Parashewanella spongiae: one gene and its partners. The main gene of each other region encodes a partner of the protein of the gene in region 3 in a complex. Links are inferred from orthologs where the notes say so. Each region holds a gene or a part of one and is shown on either strand. Other genes may lie near its edges. The genes, in order: pnp, eno and rne.

Region 1 (6,394 bases), 1.2 Mb from region 3 along the record:
TACTATATACCCTAACGGCCGCCATACAAAACTGGCGTTCAACGCACTTAGTGCTTTTGTCGGGATAATTCAAAAACTTGTAACCTAGTAATGGAATCCTTTAGCCTTGCCCTTCGGGAGCTTGTATGTGTTCAAATTACTACGCAAAATTGTCTCAACGTAGCAATGTAATGACGACAGTTTTGTATGTCGGTAATAACTATGTCTTCATCAATTTCACTTGTACTTTGAAGTAGAGTAGGCTACTGGCTTCGCTATCGCTTATCCAGCAGCCCCTCTTCGATTCCGTGCATGAGGTTTTCCCTCACACGGCTCTGTTGTTACACTTCTCTCAGCCCCTTCACTTTGCTTATCATCTTGTCGTGGGTAAATACTCAAGACCAGCTTGGCGTAATTTTTCGTAAGCACCTCGTGATAGATACTTGCTTCGACGTTGACTTAAGCGACGATGCCAGCGATAGAACCGGTTTACTACAAATCCATTTATTCTGAAAAATACACCTCTGGGATAACCTATCCCACCAAAATAGTGTTTCCATCCCCTCAGAACTTGATTAACCTTATTTATCAGTACGCCAAGTGTATTTGAGGTTCGGTGTTTCACTATGTCTCTGATTTTATTTTTCAGCTTTGTTTGGCTCTTCTTAGACGCCTCTATCTTGATGTAACTGGTGCCTTTGATGAGGCCTGTGATCCGTTGAAAGTTAAAACCGAGGAAATCAAACTCATTCATCAGCTTTCCCATATCCACACAGTGGGTTTTACTTTGATTTAGCTTCAGACCTTCATCACTTAATTGCTGTGTTATCCAGTCCAGTTGCTCTTGTGTGTAGGTTTGCTTATGAAGTACAACAAAATCATCTGCATAGGTAACGATTTTACACGGTGTTTTTTCGTGTATTTTCAAACAGAAATCGTTGAGATAGATGTTAGCCAGTAGTGGAGAGATAACTCCGCCTTGCGGAGTGCCACATCGGCTTGCTTCTATTCGCCATTTTCTGTTGACCGTCTCTATGCTGATGGGCGCTTTGATAAAGCTTTTCAGTAAACTCAGAAAGCTGCTGTCGCTTATTCGCCTTTCTATTTTTGTCATCAACTTAGCGTGCGGGATGGTATCGAAATAGGCACTCAAGTCAGCATCGAGTACGTGCTGGTAGCCTTGTTTTAGGCTCATTTCAATGACTTTTACCGCTTGCTGGGCGCTTCGACATGGTCGGTAGCCATAACTGTGTTCATGTAAATGAGGTTCGTAGACGGGTTGCATCACTATTGTCATCGCCATTTGCACAATTCTGTCACTGATTATCGGGATCCCAAGTTTCCGCGTTTTGCCGTTGTCTTTGAGTATTTCTACTCGTTTGACTGGGCTAGGTCGATAGTTTTTCTGTTGTAATTGAGTTTGAATTTCTTTTAACAGCGCAACGACTTTCTTTTGCTGCTCTAGATAACTGAATGTGATGCCATCAATTCCTGCTCCGCCTTTATTGGCTTTGCATCGTCGATAGGCTTCTTCGAGTATATCTAGGCGACTGAGTTTATCGTACAAGCTGTAAAATCGTAGCTCCGAGTTAAGCTTTGAGCGTAAGTAAAGTTTTCGCTGTAATATTCTGATATTTACTGGAGTGTTAGCCATATGGCAATTTCACCTCAAAAGTTACGTTAAAAAACGGGTGTAACACTGAGCCCCTTCCCTGATGTGAAGTTATGTTGTCTTCACGGTTAACGGTACTATGGGCTCATCCGACTGCCTGAGCGCCCTATCTGAAATTTCGGTTTACCTTATATTCGGATAGTGGAAGTCACTACCTTCCAACACTCAGGCTCTCCCACGTTCACTTTATTTCCTTCAATACATGCCACTTCATATTACGCCGGAAGATCAAACAGATGCATTTACCAGTTGCTTCTCTGTTTGTGTCAGGGTTCGTCAACTAGGAAAGACTCCCCATCTTCATTTTTTGATTTACGACGCTTAACTGAATTCGCTTGATGCTGCGGCCTACATTGCATCTCAACCTTTATTCAAGGCCTTTGTCACAGGGCTTCATGTCATAGCGGTTACCCATTATGCATGCCCGTCAGATTTCGGGATGAACTGGTAATTATCCCGTCAGGTACGTTTCAACCTGATGGACTTATTATAAATAATAACGTTGCTGTCTCTGGTTTATGGCCATGTAATCGCTTGGCTGCGTATACGTTGAGACAAATCCCGCAACAGAATAAAGCGCTTCGTGGCGCTCCCTAGAAACATCAGTTGACTGCGTTCTCAAGCGTAGAAAAAATGGCTGATAGTAAGGCGTAGCTTGCAGCAAATAGTTTATTCTACTTGCAAAAGTTACAACGCAGATAGCAGTCATTTTAGCAAGCTTGTGAGCGTAGAGCACTTCACTCATTGGGTGAAAGCCTAGATGATAAAGTCATCTTATTGCTCAAACAGTTACTCATATACTCAGCGTTCAGTTGATGTTTTAGGTTGAACACATACATAGCTCTGAGCTGGGAATTTAATTACTGTAATTGGTATAAAACCATCAAAAAGACATAAAAAAAGGAGATCCTAAGATCTCCTTCATATATACCAATACAATGCCGTTTGAGTATTACTCAGCAGCAGGCTTTGCTTCTTTAATCGATAGACGAACGCGACCTTGGCGATCGACTTCCATTACTTTTACATCGACTTCTTGATTCACTTCTAAGTGATCGGAAACGTTAGCAACACGTTCTTCACTAATTTGTGAAATGTGTACTAGACCATCTTTACCTGGAAGAATGTTAACAAAAGCACCGAAATCGACGATACGGATAACTTTACCTTTGTAGATAGTACCAACTTCAACTTCTGAAGTAAGCTCTTCGATGCGACGAATAGCTTCACGAGTGTCATCGCCACTTGCAGAAGCAATACGTACTGTACCATCATCATCCAATTCAATCGTGGTGTTGGTTTCTTCAGTTAATGCACGAATTACCGCGCCACCTTTACCGATAACATCACGGATTTTTTCAGGATTGATTTTGATCGTTGTGATACGTGGAGCATGATCAGAAATTTCTTCACGATGTGAACCTATCGCTGAATCCATCACGTTCAAGATATGAATACGAGCACCAAGCGCTTGTTGCAGAGCGATGTCCATAATCTCTTTAGTGATACCTTCAATTTTGATATCCATCTGAAGAGCTGTGATACCGCCGTTTGTTCCAGCAACTTTAAAGTCCATATCACCAAGGTGATCTTCATCTCCCAAGATGTCAGAAAGTACAACGAAATCGTCGCCTTCTTTAACAAGACCCATAGCAATACCTGCAACAGAAGTCTTGATAGGTACACCGGCATCCATAAGAGCCAATGAAGTACCACAAACAGAAGCCATTGAGCTCGAACCATTTGATTCAGTGATTTCAGAAACAACGCGAACACTGTATGGGAATTCTGATTCAGAAGGCATTACCGCCTTCATGCCACGCCAAGCTAATTTACCATGACCGATTTCACGACGCTTAGGTGAGCCTACCATGCCTGTTTCACCCACTGAATACGGAGGGAAATTATAGTGAAGCATGAAACGGTTTACACGCTCACCCATGATGCTGTCAATTTTCTGTGCATCACGTTCAGTACCGAGCGTACAAGTCACAAGCGCCTGAGTTTCACCACGTGTAAATACTGCACTACCGTGAGTACGCGGTAATACACCTGCCAACACGTTCAACGCGCGGATCATGTCTGGTTCACGACCATCGATACGTGGTTCACCACGGATAATACGACCACGAACAATATTCTTTTCTAAGCTACTTAATAAGTCGTCAACGGTTCTTAAACAAACATCTGGGTTTGCTTCAAGTAATGCTTCTTTAGCCGCATTTTTAACTTCAGTTACGGCATCACGACGCTCATGCTTAGCAACGATGTTATAAGCTTCGCCGATGCCATTTTCCGCTAAATCAGCAATTTTCGCTTTTAACTCTTCATCTACCGCTGGAGCTGTCCATTCCCACTCAGGAGTATTAACTTCAGCTTTAAACTCTTTAATCGCATTAACGACAACTTGTTGCTGTTCATGACCATAAACTACAGCACCAAGCATGATTTCTTCAGCCAAAGCATCGGCTTCTGACTCAACCATCAAAACTGCTGAATCAGTACCTGAAACAACAAGATCCAGCTGGCTGTCTGCCATTGAATCAACAAGTGGGTTAAGCGTGTATTCACCATTCACATAACCAACACGGGCTGCGCCTAATGGGCCATTAAATGGAATACCAGAAATAGAAAGCGCCGCAGATGTACCAATCATCGAAACAATGTCTGGCTCAATTTGCGGATCAACAGAAACAACTGTGATGATTACTTGAACTTCGTTTTTAAAACCATTTGGAAACAATGGACGAATTGGACGGTCAATCAGACGTGCAATCAGAGTTTCATCTTCACCAGGACGACCTTCTCGCTTGAAGAATCCACCTGGGATTTTGCCGGCAGCATACGTTTTTTCCTGATAGTTAACTGTCAAAGGAAAAAAGTCACGACCTGGCTCGGCTACTTTCTTTCCAACTACAGTAACCAACACTGTTGTGTCGCCCATACTTGCTAGTACAGCTGCGTCAGCTTGACGTGCAATTACTCCGGTTTCCAGAGTGACGGTATGCTGACCGTATTCAAAACTCTTTACAATAGGATTCACTTGACCCATTCCTTAATTAATTTACCTTACATTTCGCGCGTTAGTATACTTTAACTCCACGGTACAGATAAAGCGCCTATACTGATCTGATACTAATAACATGAAAACTGATGCTCATATCTTAATTTAAAGCACCAAAATCATTTCAAATTGCTACATTTAGTTAACTGCTTTTCTAAATAATGTATTACTAAAGTTAACGATAAACCGATTGAATACCCAAACAAAGTAACAAGGAAGATACTTAGCTTGACTTCATTAACAGGGAAGCAAACTTATCTCGTCATGCTCACTGTGCTCTGTTTTGCAGCGTGCACTTTTGTCATTGAATTTATTTCGGCTATTAACACTGAAAAACAACATTTGACCTATCAACAAATACGTTTGATCCAAAGCCTTGAGCAATCTAGCATAAAGGCTCGTCCTGAAAAAAATTTGTTTTTAGCTGAAAAACTTTTAGATCAATCACTTAGTCTACCATGGATACAATCGGTTCAGATAGAGCTAAGCAATGGAGGAAAAATATTCAGTGCCAATAAAACGCCCATCCCAACAACGAGTATAATTATTCAAACAATTAATTGGTTACTCAAGGACATTCAATCAAGCTCTCATTTACTCTATAAAAAAAACGCCCAGCAATTACCAAACAACGTGGTATCTCCCGAGCCTTTTGCAAGAATAACCTTAAACTATGACACTAATTTGATCAGTGCTCAGCTTTATCAACATTTAAAGTACACCTTCTTAATTTCACTCAGTGGAGCCATCGCTTTAACACTTATTTTATCTTATGTTTTCCACCGATTTTTAACTCTGCCAATAATTAAATTAAGTGAAGCGATTGACGCAATACACCCTGATTCACCAAAAGAAAGTTTACTCCCAAAGCTGCCTTTCCATGAAAAGAATGAGCTTGGATCTGTAATTTCTAAATTCAATCAAATCTTAATTCAGTTTGATACCACTCAGCTAAAGCTCAGGAAATTAGCCACCAAAGACTCACTAACAGGATTACCAAACCGCACCCTTTTTTTAGAGTCTATTTCTTACGCCATACAGCGTGCCCGAAGTCAACGTCGTAGCTTTTCAATTTACTTCGTAGATATAGATAGATTCAAAAATGTAAATGATTCATTAGGGCATGCGTTAGGAGACAGATACCTGACACGAATTGCGCGAGTTTTAAAAAGAGTCGTCGGTGAAAAAGGCACTGTCGCCAGATTAAGTGGCGATGAATTTACAATTTTAGCTAATGAGGTTCAAACCCCCACACAAGCTGCAGAATTTGCTGAAAAACTCATAAAACAAATCAACAAACCATTACAACTGAACGAACACCAGCTTCACCCCAATGCTTCCATTGGTATATCAACATTCCCTGACGACGGTCATACACCAGAAGATCTCATTCGTCACGCAGATACCGCTATGTATAGTGCCAAATCAACAGGCCTTGGAAAGTGGGCTTTCTTTAATACTAAAATGACGGATAAAGCTGTTGCAGCCTTAAAAATTGAAGCAGATTTGCACCATGCACTTAACAAGGAGCAGCTTGAACTGCATTTTCAACCTAAAATTAACCTCATGACTGGTGACATCGTTGGTGTGGAAGCCTTAATGCGATGGCGCAACGGAGAAAAACTCATTTCTCCGGGTGTTTTTATTCCAATTGCCGAAGAGTCAGGGCTTATTGTTGC
Region 2 (6,280 bases), 2.0 Mb from region 3 along the record:
ACTAAAATATTAATCATCGTTTCACTTCGCCGAGTTTTGAGGCGCTTGTCTAATGTCAGTATAATCCACAATTTCTCTTAATACGGATGTAGCAAAGCTGCCAGCAGGTAAAATAAATTCAATAGTTAATGTTGCTAAGTCCAGCGTATACTTCATTTTTTCAGGATGTAATATCATGGCTCTACGCTCTTGATTCAATCCTGCGTTTTCAAGACCTTCGCTATCATTCACATAATTTAATAACGCGTTACGCTCCATGTCTTCAGCATTGGCTTTTGCTGGTAATGTTCCTCTTCCCCACATAGGTGCAGACAATTGGATATCTTTCTCTGATAAGCGAGCCAATAATGTTTCATCCCATTCATCTACGGTAAAAAAACTTTTACTCCCTGCAAGCTGAACACAATCACCATTTAATGGTTCAAGTCCATGGTTAAGTAATCTATACGAGGTTGCTTCATTAAAGAGGAATGAACGAATAGAAGATAAATACATACTGCGTTTGTTTTTATCTCTTACTTTCTTACCAGCAAACATCTGACGGCCAAACTCTAAGTTTTTTCCTTGTCTGCCAAAACGCTGCTCGCCAAAATAGTTTGGTACACCAAGGCGTTTGATTTTTTCAATTCGCTTAATAGCATCTTCAGGATCGGTTACATTTCGTAATACGAGCTTGAAGTAATTACCAGTCAATGCACCAATTCGCAATTTTTTGCTATGCCGATGACTCGATAACACTTGTAAACTATCATCGGTTAATTTAATCCATTCAGGGGTGTCCTTGCCTGGGATTCTAATACCAAACCATTGATCAGTAATTGCATAACGGTCTTTTTGTCCTGCGTAAGTGACATCTCTAGGGTGAACACCAGCAAACTTTGCAAGCTTTTCGGCAACAAAGGTAGTATTTAAGCCATTTTTTCGTATATGAAGAAGATGATGTTCACCCTCTCCAGATGGTACAAATGGAATAATTTCTTGCACTTGAAAGTCTTCATTTGATGTTCGCAAGTCTGCTTCGGATAAAGGCTTACCGTATAAATAACTTAAATTTTCAATCATAACTTTTCTTTTGATTCTTTACATTGATTGCATCAGTACGACAGCTTCAACTGCAATACCTTCTTTTCGACCTGTAAACCCTAACTTTTCCGTTGTTGTGGCTTTAACGTTAATATCATCTATTGATGTCTGTAAGTCTGCAGCTAAAATATTACAAATATCAGTAATGTGAGATGCCATTTTAGGTGCTTGAGCAATAATTGTGACGTCAAGGTTTCCTAACTCGAAGCCTTTCTCTCTAGCAAGTTGATAACAATGTTTTAAAAGCTCGCGGCTATTTACACCAGCAAAATTTTCATCGGTATCAGGAAAGTGTTTACCGATATCTCCTAACGCCATGGCTCCTAAAATTGCATCACAAATAGCGTGCAATACGACATCACCATCAGAATGCGCCAACAAACCGCAGTGATACGGAACATGAACGCCTCCCAACATTAAAGGTTTATCGCCACCAAATTTATGAACGTCGTAACCATGGCCGATACGAATTTTCATGAGTTTTCACCTTGAATTTCATTCTTTTTATGTTCTGATAAATACAATGCAGCAAGTTGTAAATCTTCAGCGTGAGTCACTTTTATATTATCAGCACGTCCTGAAATTAAGCCTGGGTTGATACCGGCCCATTCCATTGCAGAAGACTCATCAGTTATCAGGACATTATCATTGAGAGCTTCATTCAAATTCTTTTGCAATTCACTTACAACAAACATTTGCGGTGTCATCGCATGCCACAATAATTCACGACAAACCGTATTTTTAATTAAACTACTAGAATCAGCACGTTTCATTGTATCTCGCACAGGCATAGCAAGAATGGCACCATTGGGATAGTTCTCACGTGATTTAAGCAACAAGTCAATATCCCTTCTTGTTATACATGGACGAGCGGCATCATGTACTAACGCCCATGAATCTTCATATCCCAACTGACTTGCACTCTTAAGTGACTCAAGCACAGTATTAGCTCGCTCAGAGCCACCTTGAACTTTCACAAGTTTCGAATGATTCGATTCAGGTAATTGATCAAAATACTGATCATCTTTGCTAACAGCAACAATGACTACATCAACTTTGGGATGATTAAGGAATGCCTTGACGGTGTGGCTGAGAATGGATATTCCATCAATTTCTAAATATTGTTTCGGGATATTAGCTCCCATTCGCTGTCCAACTCCCGCTGCGGGGATGATGGCAACAACGTGATCCAAAGATTGGCTCATGCCAAAAAACTCCGGTTATTGAGATTCGGGGAATCTATTTTGTTTTTTACCTGTGACTACTCGATAGAAGGTCTCACCTTCTTTAACCAAGCCAAGTTCATTTCGAGCTCGCTCTTCTAAGGCTTCAGTTCCGCCTTTTAGATCTGCAATTTCTTCTTTTAAAATTTGATTACGGGCAATTAATTTTTCATTACTGAGTTTCTGTGCCTGAATCTGTTTCTGCAACCCAAAATATTCGCGCAAACTGTTCTCCCCTGACCAAAGGCGATATTGCAGCAAGGCAAACAAAATAACTAAGCATGCAGATATACGTTTCATAAAAGCAATTCAAATACCAAGCCAAAAGAAATAACTATACCTAAAAACAAAAGCCACCTAAATAGGTGGCTTTAATCTATTCCGGATTAAGTATACTCAATCAGAGTAAATTTAATCAGTAATTAGCAAACAATCGGGTTGAATCAATGTTTACAGTTGATTTCAGCTAAACCGCGATAAACAGCTTTTTCACCTAATTGCTCTTCGATACGAAGTAACTGGTTGTATTTAGCAACACGATCAGAACGACAAAGTGAACCTGTTTTTATCTGTCCAGCTGCAGTACCAACTGCTAAGTCAGCAATTGTTGCGTCTTCTGTTTCACCACTACGATGAGAAATAACCGCTGTAAATCCAGCTTCTTTCGCCATACGAATAGCGGCAAGTGTTTCAGTCAAAGAACCAATTTGGTTGAATTTGATCAGAATCGAGTTACCGATTTTGTTTTCAATACCTCGAGCTAAAATTTTAGTATTTGTAACAAACAAATCATCACCGACCAACTGCACTGTATCGCCCATAATTTGAGTTTGATACGCCCAGCCTTCCCAATCAGATTCGTCTAGACCATCTTCAATTGACACGATTGGGTATTCATCAGCCAATGTTTTCAAGAAGTCAGAGAAGCCATTAGAATCAAATACTTTACCTTCACCAGACAAATCATACTTGCCATCTTTATAGAATTCAGATGCGGCGCAATCAAGTGCCAGTGTGACATCTTTACCAAGCTCATAACCTGCTGCTGAAACGGCAACTTTAATCACGGCAAGTGCATCTGCGTTAGATTCAAGGTTTGGTGCGAAACCACCTTCATCACCAACGGCTGTATTCAAGCCTTTATCTTTTAATACTTTCTTGAGTGCATGGAAAATTTCAGCTCCCATACGCAGTGCTTCACGGAAACTACTCGCGCCCACAGGCTGTACCATAAACTCTTGGATATCGACATTATTGTCAGCATGCTCACCACCGTTGATGATATTCATCATTGGGACAGGCATAGAATACTGGCCAGGAGTGCCATTTAATTCAGCAATATGCGCATATAATGGCATACCTTTAAAAGCCGCAGCCGCTTTAGCATTTGCCAAAGACACAGCTAAAATAGCATTTGCACCAAGTTTATCTTTATTTTCTGTACCATCAAGATCAATCATAATTTGATCTAATTCAGCTTGTACTGTTGCATCTTTCCCAATTAAAGCCGGTGCAATCACTTCATTTACGTTTTTAACGGCAGCCAGCACACCTTTACCTAAATAACGAGTTTTGTCGCCATCACGTAACTCCAGTGCTTCACGGCTACCTGTTGATGCACCTGATGGTGCCGCCGCCATTCCAACGAACCCATCTTCTAAGTGAACTTCAGCTTCAATGGTTGGGTTACCACGTGAATCCATGATTTCACGACCAATTACTTTAACAATCTTAGCCATTGTTGTCCTCGATTTAAGATTTGATTAATACAAAAAAACTCATACCTATTTTTGCTTTACCTTGTTCCGTCTAAAATGTAAACGGTCAAGAATTAAAATAGGTATAGAGCTCTAAAAAATTAGCCGGAGTAGTTATCTCCGGCCATGGATTTATTATGTCATTAAACTCTAGCTTTGTTTCTGATACTCAGAAGCCGCTGCGATAAAGCCTTCAAACAATGGATGTCCATCTCTGGGTGTCGAAGTAAACTCTGGGTGAAATTGACCCGCAACAAACCAAGGATGGTTCGGTATTTCAATCATTTCTACAAGTTTACGATCCGATGATAATCCACTGAACACTATACCAGCTTTCTCTAGTTTTTTAACAAAGTTGTTATTCACTTCGTAACGATGGCGATGACGTTCAACACACGTTTTAGCACCATAAGCTTTCGCAGCAAGTGTACCTTCTTTTAGGTGACAAACCTGAGCACCTAAACGCATGGTTCCGCCTAGATCAGATACTTCACTACGTTGTTCGATCTTACCTTCTTTATCGATCCATTCCGTGATCAAGCCCACAACTGGGAAAGGTGATTCTTTATTAAATTCGGTTGAATGAGCATCTGTCATGCCTGCTACGTTTCGTGCAAACTCAATAAGAGCCACTTGCATGCCTAAACATATTCCGAAATACGGCACTTTATTTTCACGCGCATATTGAGCAGCCAGAACCTTTCCTTCAACACCACGTTCACCAAAGCCACCCGGGATCAAGATACCATCAAGTCCTTGTAACACCTCTTCGCCTTTAGCTTCTACGGTTTGAGAGTCTACATATTTAATCGTGACAGAAACACGGTTTTTCAAACCAGCATGTTTAAGTGCTTCATTGACAGATTTATAGGCATCTGGCAGTTCAATGTACTTACCAACCATACCAATGGTGATGTCTTTATTTGGATTCGCTTCTTGGAAAACCACATTTTCCCATTCAATCAAATCAGCTTCTTTACACTCAATTCCGAAACGTTGAGTGACTAATTGATCTAAGCCTTGAGACTTAAGTAGTGCTGGGATTTTATAAATACTGTCTACGTCTTTAAGGGAAATAACAGCGCGTTCTTCAACATTACAAAATAATGATATTTTCGCTTTTTCGTTAACAGGAATTGCGCGATCACCACGACAAATTAGCACATCCGGAGCAATGCCAATTGAACGTAACTCTTTTACTGAATGTTGAGTCGGTTTCGTTTTTACTTCACCCGCCGCGCCCAAGAATGGCACTAGAGTCAGGTGCATAAATAAAGTGCGTTGACGGCCTAGCTCAACACCAAGTTGCCTAATTGACTCTAAGAATGGTAGAGATTCAATATCACCAACCGTTCCGCCAATTTCAACAATGGCTACATCATGACCTTCACCACCAGCAAGTACTTTATCTTTAATTGCATTTGTGATGTGAGGAATAACCTGAATGGTTGCTCCGAGATAATCGCCACGACGTTCTTTGCGAAGTACTTCTTCGTAAATGCGACCCGTTGTAAAGTTATTGCGGCGGTTCATTTTGGTTCGAATGAAACGTTCGTAGTGACCAAGATCTAAATCAGTTTCTGCCCCATCTTCAGTGACAAAAACTTCACCATGTTGAGTTGGACTCATAGTGCCAGGATCAACATTAATATACGGGTCCAGCTTCATGATAGTAACTTTAAGGCCTCTTGCCTCTAAAATAGCTGCTAGTGATGCCGCTGCAATGCCTTTACCTAGTGACGAAACTACACCACCAGTTACGAAGATATATCTTGTAGTCATGCTGAACCTGAGAAAATGAGTTGGAAAATATGTACTTGTAAGAAAGTACTAGGACGGGAAAGTAGTATACTAAAGTCGACTCAATTTAACAAATAGCAATTATATTAAAAGCGACTATTTTTCTATCGCTTTTACCTGTTTCCAGTAGTCATCAAGTATGTCTAAACCTAGCTTTTCTATCTGATGATTATCATCTTTAACTGCTTTTTCGACACCACGAAAACGTCGTTCAAATTTTGAGTTTGCTTGCCTTAATGCTTGCTCTGGATCAATGCCTAAATGACGCGCTAAGTTCACCACCGAAAAAAGTAAATCTCCCATTTCATCTTGAATTCTGTCTGCTCGTTGCTTTTCTTGATGTACTTCTTGCATCACTTCTTCGAGCTCTTCTGTAACTTTAGCCGCGACATCCTTGATGTCATTCCAATCAAAGCC
Region 3 (7,332 bases):
ATTGAATTAGTTGAAAGACTCGCCATACAAAAAGCGAAAGCTGGCGCCGCTCACATAAAAGACTCAGAAATTTTAATCATTGGTTCTGATCAAGTCGCAGTAATAGACGGTAAAATTATCGGCAAGCCGTTGACCGAAGAAAAAGCTGTTATGCAATTAAAGTCGGCCTCAGGAAAAAGTATCACCTTTTATACGGGTCTGTGCGTACTCGACAAGAAAACATTCAAAATAACCTCGAGTGTAGAGCCATTTACTGTGCATTTTCGGGTTCTAAATGATCACCAGATAAAGAGTTATGTGGAAAAAGAGCAGCCATTATGGTGCGCTGGTAGCTTTAAATGTGAAGGATTAGGAATTGCATTATTCGAAAAACTAGAAGGTAACGACCCTAATACATTAATTGGTCTTCCCTTAATAAGATTAGTCGACATGCTTAAACAGCATGGTTTGGATATTTTATAAATGAACCTAAAAACATCAGTTGAACGCTGAGTATATGAGTAACTGTTTGAGTCAATAAGATGACTTTATCATCATGGCTTTCACCCAATGAGTGAAGTGCTCTACGCTCACAAACTTGCTAAAATGACTGCTATCTGCGTTGTAACTTTTGCAAGTAGAATAACTACTTGCTGCAAGCTACGCCTTACTATCAGCCATTTTTTCTATGCTTGAGAACGCAGTCAACTGATGTTTCTAGGATGAATGAATCACCCGCCCCAGAGGAGAGAGGTATCGTTTATCTAGCGAAGACTAGAAACGAAGTAACGACAGTTTTGTTGTCGGTAGTCTAGCCTCTTTTTCTTGTTTAGTGAAAGTCACTGGATACCCGCATACGCAGTTATGACAAAACTCAAATGCATTAGAGCGCCTGAATTCTAATGCACTTATTTTAGAATGTATAAATTAAACTTTCTTCAAAGCATTCAATAAATTGACCAGTTCTTCATCAGGCTCTGAACGAACAGTCATTCTTTCTTCAGTATCTGGGTGAGTAAATTGAAGTTGTTCTGCATGAAGAAACAGCCTCCTTAATCCCTGAGCTCGCATCGAATCATCAAATTTTTGCTCACTGTATTTTTCATCACAAGCTATAGGATGCCCAGCATGCTGACAGTGGACTCGTATTTGATGTGTACGACCTGTTAACGGACTCGCCTTGACTAAAGTCGCACCTTGAAATTTTTGAACAATTTTAAATCGAGTTTGTGATGCTTTTCCTTCAGCGTTGACTCGAACAATTCGTTCACCAGATTTGAGCGTCATCTTTAATAAAGGCGCATTGACTTGTTTCACATTTTTTTGCCACTCACCGCGCACTAATGCTAAATAGTCTTTTTGCATTTTCTTATAACGAAGCTGATCATGTAAATTTTTTAACGCACTACGTTTTTTAGCAATGAGTAAAATTCCCGATGTTTCTTTATCGAGTCGATGCACTAACTCAAGAAACTTTTGCTGCGGCCGTAAACTTCGCATGGCTTCTATCACACCATAATCAACTCCGCTTCCACCATGGACGGCTATTCCAGAAGGCTTATTAAGTGCAATAAGGTGCTTATCTTCATAAACAATACGATTTTCAAGCTGAGAAACTCTTGATAATTTAGGAGACGGAGCGCGATCATCACTCGCCTCTGACACTCGCACAGGCGGAATGCGAACAATATCGCCAATTTGGAGCTTATATTCAGGTTTTATTCGCTTTTTATTTACTCTAACCTCACCCTTTCGCACAATTCGATAAATCATGCTTTTGGGTACACCTTTTAATTTGGTCATCAAAAAGTTATCAATGCGTTGGCTAAGGTTATCTTCGTCGATTTCGACTAACTGCACTTTAACGGCTAATTCTTGTTTACTCATCATTTAACTACTCAATTTTCATGCTGCCATGATACATCAATTAATTTGTTTTCGCCTTTACGTTGCTGAATTTTTCGATTATTGCTATATTTCACCATTGGATAGCAATATTTATTGTTTATAAACAAATTTACTTGCTTTGCCATCACTGGTTTTCAGAGAATTAAAGTCATTCAACATGGTTGTAACCCATTGAGTTACAAGCTGAGTTTAAATCAAACTTTAAGAAAAATTGATTTTCAGCCAAACCTGAGACAGACACCACAAATTAATGGTTTCTACTGAATTAACCAAACGAATATGAACATTATTTTAACTGGTTATCAGACAGTTGTGTTCGATTTGGCATTATTGGAATTTTATACAGAATTTATGAAATTAATCGATATTTACAACATAAAGCGAATTGTATACATCGAAAAGAGACATAAATAGGCGGCTACACGCAGTGAATGCGTTTAACAAAGCTAAAAACTTGAGCGCCTCAGATTGCCTAATTTCCGACCGTGAGGTTCGTGCTTATACTTTAGGCCCATAATGTAATCAGCTGCACAGTCTGGTGATCCATCATTTTAAGAAGAATGAAATCATCATGAAACGTATGTTAATTAATGCAACTCAATCTGAAGAGTTGCGCGTTGCTCTAGTTGATGGGCAACAACTCTATGATCTAGATATTGAAAGCCCAGGACACGAGCAGAAAAAAGCCAATATATACAAAGGAAAAATCACTCGAGTAGAGCCCTCCCTAGAAGCGGCTTTCGTCGATTATGGCGCTGAACGTCACGGCTTTTTACCACTTAAAGAAATTGCCCGCGAATATTTCCCTAAAGGATATTCTTTCCAAGGTCGCCCTAGCATCAAAGAGGTTGTTAAGGAAGGCCAAGAAGTTATCGTTCAGATAGATAAAGAGGAACGAGGCAACAAAGGTGCGGCGTTAACTACTTTCATTAGCCTTGCTGGCTCTTATCTTGTTCTTATGCCAAATAATCCTCGAGCTGGCGGCATTTCTCGCCGTATTGAAGGTGATGAGCGCACAGAATTAAAAGCAGCTATGTCACAGCTTGAAATGCCTGCTGGTATGGGACTTATTGTTCGTACAGCGGGTGTAGGTAAAGCTGCTGAAGAACTCAAGTGGGACTTACAAGTATTACAGCATCATTGGGCAGCTATTCAAGAATCAGCTGAATCAGGCAGTGCTCCTTTCTTAATTCATCAGGAAAGCAACGTTATTGTGCGTGCAATTCGTGATTATTTGCGCCGCGATGTTGGTGAAATCTTAATTGACCACCAAAAAGTTTATGATAATGCCAAACAACACATATCCCTAGTTCGCCCTGACTTTGCAGATAGAGTAAAACTTTATAAGTCTGAAGTACCTTTATTTACTCATTTCCAAATAGAGTCTCAAATTGAATCGGCATTTCAACGTGAAGTAAGATTGCCTTCAGGTGGTTCAATCGTCATTGATCCAACCGAAGCATTAACCTCAATCGATATTAACTCTTCACGCGCTACAAAAGGTGGCGACATTGAGGAAACCGCTTTAAATACTAACCTTGAAGCGTCAGACGAAATTGCTCGCCAACTTCGTTTACGTGACTTGGGTGGTTTGGTTGTTATCGATTACATTGACATGACACCGGCTCGTCATCAACGTGAAGTTGAAAACCGTCTTCGTGATGCCGTACATCATGATAGAGCACGTGTACAGTTAGGGAGAATATCCCGTTTTGGTTTAATGGAGATGTCTCGTCAGCGTTTACGCCCTTCACTTGAAGAGTCAGCAGCGAACCTTTGCCCTCGCTGTCATGGGCAAGGAACCGTTCGAGGAACTGAGTCATTAGCGCTGTCTATTCTTCGATTAATGGAAGAAGAATCTATCAAGGAAAATACTTCTCAAATTGAAGCAATTGTTCCTGTAGATGTTGCAGCCTTTTTATTAAATGAAAAGCGAAAAGCAATACGTATTACTGAAGAACGCCATGGGGTTGAAGTTTATATTATCCCTGATGCACATATGACAACGCCCGATTATCGAGTTGTTCGTCATCGTAATGATGAAGATGCTATTGAGTCTAGTTTTAATCGCACAGAAAAGCCTGAAACAAAGCTTTATGAACCACGTAAGCTTGAGCGAGCTGCAAGCTCAGAGCCTACTCTAAAAGGGTTTTCTTCCCCTAAAAAAGCGATATCTCCTGCTAAGTCATCCGCTAAACCCGTTGCTAAAAAATCTTCTGATTCTCAAGGGTTATTCTCTCGGATATTTTCTGCAATTGCTGGTTTATTTAAAACGGAAGAAGCCCCGAAAACAAGCTCGAAATCATCTAATAAAAAGTCATCGGAAAACACTCAACGCAGAAACTCTCGTCGGAATAACGACAATCGTAGTTCACGTAATACGAAAGATTCTTCTAAACGAGATGGTACGGACAACCAAGAACGTAAGCCTCGCAATGCAAAAGCTAACAATAAAACAGATACAAGGCCTACTCGCCAAGCGAAACCTGATGCTTCAGAGCCAAAACAGGAAGCTGCTCGTGAACGTCGCCAAAGACGGAACATGAGACGCAAGGTGCGGATCGAGCAAGAGCAACAAGTAGAAGAAGTCGTAAATGTTGAATTACAAAACAATCAACCTGTAGAAACGCCTACTTCAGCAGAAGTTGCAACAAAAGCTGAGTCTCCAGTAAAAGAGACTAAGCCTCGTCAGCCACGTAGAAAACCAAAGCCGAAAACGGTTGCAACAGACACTGTGACCACAGAAGAAACCTCGACCAAGTCCAATGATACGGCAGTGGCTGTACAACAATCACCTAAAAAGGCCGTAAAAAAAGTCAAAGCTGAAACTGTGACCATAGAAGATGCTGTTAAATTACCTGCGGAATCTGTAGAAAATGCTGATACAGAGAGTTCTCTTGAAAGTAACTCAGCTGACAGCGCTAAAGAAGAAGTTAAAGAAACAACACGACGAAGCCGCCGTAGCCCTCGTCACTTGAGAGCTGCAGGGCAACGTCGTCGTAAAGATGAAAAAGACGGACAAGTTTCAGATCCTGTATTCGAATCTCACGAAGAACAGCCTGTTAGTTTTGACTTTGAAAGCAGTAACACTGAAAGTGCGCCTGTAGAAACTTCTGAACAAGCCCATGTTGAGCCTGTTCCTGAAGTGGCCGATACTCCGGCTGCGGAGATAGAAACTAAAGTAGCTAAAGCTGACTCAACAGCTTCTGAAGCCCCTGTTGAAGTTGAAGTTGAAGTTGAAGCAAAAGCGAAAACAAAATCAAAAGCTAAGAAAACATCTGCAGCAGAGAAAAAAGTAAAAACTTCTGCCAAAGCTAAAGTAACCTCCCCTTCGGCTAAAAAATCTAAAGATGATGAGGCTGTTAAAGTTGAAGAAACTGCTCCACCAGCTCAAACTGAGCCTACATCTGCATCAAACGTTGAACTTCAAGTTGAGAGCGTCCCAGTTGAAAGTGAGCCAAAAGTCAAAGCTTCTGCTCCAAAAGCTAAAGTTAAGACCAAAATTGATGCGGAACGTACCTCAGCTGCGGCTCCTATGGCTAAGCCAACTCCAGTAAAAAGGCAAACTAAAAAGGCAACAGTGAAAACTAAAGTCGATGAAGCTGTAAATTCCACTGTTACGCCAAAAGAAAGCCTAGAAGATGCTTCTGATGTTGTTGTAGACGCAACTGTTGCTACTACAACAGTGAAGCCAAAGACTTCAAATAGTCGCTTCGGCTCTATGGTAAGTTCACAAATGTCTAAGCCTAAACTTGAGCAAAGAGTAAAAGTAGAAACACCGAAAGGACACGATTACTCTGATGAAGCGCCTGTTAAAACAGTCAAATCAAAAGCAACTAATAGCGCAGGATCAGAGATGGCTAGACCGTAACTATCTAAATAACTTTTCATTAAAAAGAAGTCATCATTTGATGGCTTCTTTTTTGAGTTATTGATGGTTATTTCTGCTAAAATCGCCGCCTGAAATTTAAGCCATTTTATTATAAATTTATATTGAGGTCAGATGTTCGATCTAATTCGTCATAAAACTGCGAGTTCAAAAGCTGATTTACTCTCTGGTATTACAGTCGCTCTCGCATTGGTACCAGAAGCTGTAGCATTTGCATTTGTTGCAGGTGTTGAACCCATGGTAGGTTTGTATGCTGCTTTCATAATGGGACTGATTACTGCTTTAATAGGCGGTAGACCAGGTATGATATCTGGAGCAACGGGCGCTATGGCCGTTGTCATGGTTGCGTTAGTCGCTGAGCATGGTGTGCAATACCTTTTTGCAGCCGTTGTTTTAGCAGGATTAATTCAAGTTTTAGCTGGTGTATTTAAGCTCGGCAAATTTATCCGAATCGTGCCGTACCCTGTAATGATAGGCTTTGTGAATGGTCTAGCAATTGTTATTTTCCTCGCTCAATTAGGCCAATTTAAAGCCCCTGATGCGAATGGTGTATTGCAATGGCTACAAGGTAACCAAATGTACCTAATGTTAGGGCTCGTCGCTCTAACGATGTTTATCATTCATTTTTTACCTAAGCTGACCAGCGCGATTCCATCTTCTTTAGCCGCGATATTAACAGTTACAGCTATAGTTGTTGGTTTTGACTTAGACACTCGCACTGTTTTAGATTTCCTAAAGTCGATGAGTGGTGATGAAACAGCAACGATTGCTGGTAATCTACCAACATTCAATATTCCAAGTGTACCGTTCAACCTTGAAACTTTGATGATTATTGCACCTTATTCGGCAATCCTTGCCGCAGTTGGTTTGATTGAATCACTTCTGACGTTAACTGTTATTGATGAAATGACAGAGTCTCGAGGAAAAGGCAACAAAGAATGCGTTGGTCAAGGTGTTGCAAACATTACCAGTGGCTTTTTTGGCGCTATGGGTGGCTGCGCGATGATCGGTCAATCTATGATCAACATTAACTCAGGTGGCCGTGGCCGATTATCTGGCATCACCGCTGCATTGGCATTACTAGCATTTATTCTGTTTGGTTCTAGTTTCATTGAAATGATCCCACTTGCAGCACTAGTTGGCGTTATGTTCATGGTCGTGCTGGGCACATTTGAATGGGCTAGCTTCAAGGTAATGCGTAAAGTACCGTTACATGACGCGTTTGTGATTATTTTGGTAACTACTGTTACCGTATTTACAGATCTAGCGTTTGCCGTTTTTGTTGGCGTAATCGTTTCTGCATTAGTTTTTGCATGGGAACATGCAAAACATATTAATGTGCAAATAGAAGAAGATGCAAATGGATGGAAAGTTTATAAACTAAACGGCCCGCTGTTTTTTGGTTCCGTTTCAAACTTCTTAGAGTTATTTGATGCTAAAAAAGACTCTGCAGATGTTATTGTCGACTTTCAAAATTCTCGAGTTGCAGATCACTCAGCATTAGAAGCTATCGATACGTTAGCTGAGCGTTATGTTTCTACAGGAAAGCGCCTACA

What was found.
Region 1: the proteins of rne (region 3) and pnp are in contact, whole or in part, in a cryo-EM structure (PDB 9QH0), measured with the Escherichia coli proteins. The link is inferred for Parashewanella spongiae from one-to-one orthologs.
Region 2: the proteins of rne (region 3) and eno are in contact, whole or in part, in a solved structure (PDB 2FYM), measured with the Escherichia coli proteins. The link is inferred for Parashewanella spongiae from one-to-one orthologs.

The regions. Positions count from the first base shown.
Region 1 is NZ_CP037952.1:4,584,471-4,590,864, forward strand. Bases 2,150-5,108 are described here. They hold pnp (polyribonucleotide nucleotidyltransferase), read right to left. Parts: upstream 4,695-5,108; coding sequence 2,604-4,694; downstream 2,150-2,603. Other genes in these bases: E2I05_RS18195 (hypothetical protein), read right to left, coding at 2,150-2,396; E2I05_RS18205 (putative bifunctional diguanylate cyclase/phosphodiesterase), read left to right, coding at 4,980-5,108. Outside these bases: ltrA (group II intron reverse transcriptase/maturase), read right to left, coding at 353-1,633; more of E2I05_RS18195, read right to left, coding at 2,139-2,149; more of E2I05_RS18205, read left to right, coding at 5,109-6,394. UniProt on the Escherichia coli protein: Involved in mRNA degradation. Catalyzes the phosphorolysis of single-stranded polyribonucleotides processively in the 3'- to 5'-direction. Also involved, along with RNase II, in tRNA processing.
Region 2 is NZ_CP037952.1:1,317,477-1,323,756, reverse strand. The notes cover bases 1,898-4,742. They hold eno (phosphopyruvate hydratase), read right to left. Parts: upstream 4,046-4,742; coding sequence 2,750-4,045; downstream 1,898-2,749. Other genes in these bases: E2I05_RS04945 (CTP synthase), read right to left, coding at 4,214-4,742; ftsB (cell division protein FtsB), read right to left, coding at 2,304-2,606; ispD (2-C-methyl-D-erythritol 4-phosphate cytidylyltransferase), read right to left, coding at 1,898-2,288. In the rest of the region: 5'/3'-nucleotidase SurE, read right to left, coding at 1-17; tRNA pseudouridine(13) synthase TruD, read right to left, coding at 22-1,059; ispF (2-C-methyl-D-erythritol 2,4-cyclodiphosphate synthase), read right to left, coding at 1,081-1,560; more of ispD, read right to left, coding at 1,557-1,897; more of E2I05_RS04945, read right to left, coding at 4,743-5,845; mazG (nucleoside triphosphate pyrophosphohydrolase), read right to left, coding at 5,960-6,280. UniProt on the Escherichia coli protein: Catalyzes the reversible conversion of 2-phosphoglycerate (2-PG) into phosphoenolpyruvate (PEP). It is essential for the degradation of carbohydrates via glycolysis.
Region 3 is NZ_CP037952.1:3,365,861-3,373,192, forward strand. The notes cover bases 2,062-5,958. They hold rne (ribonuclease E), read left to right. Parts: upstream 2,062-2,458; coding sequence 2,459-5,758; downstream 5,759-5,958. Other genes in these bases: E2I05_RS13250 (SulP family inorganic anion transporter), read left to right, coding at 5,891-5,958. In the rest of the region: E2I05_RS13235 (Maf family protein), read left to right, coding at 1-462; 23S rRNA pseudouridine(955/2504/2580) synthase RluC, read right to left, coding at 907-1,866; more of E2I05_RS13250, read left to right, coding at 5,959-7,332. UniProt on the Escherichia coli protein: Endoribonuclease that plays a central role in RNA processing and decay. Required for the maturation of 5S and 16S rRNAs and the majority of tRNAs. Also involved in the degradation of most mRNAs.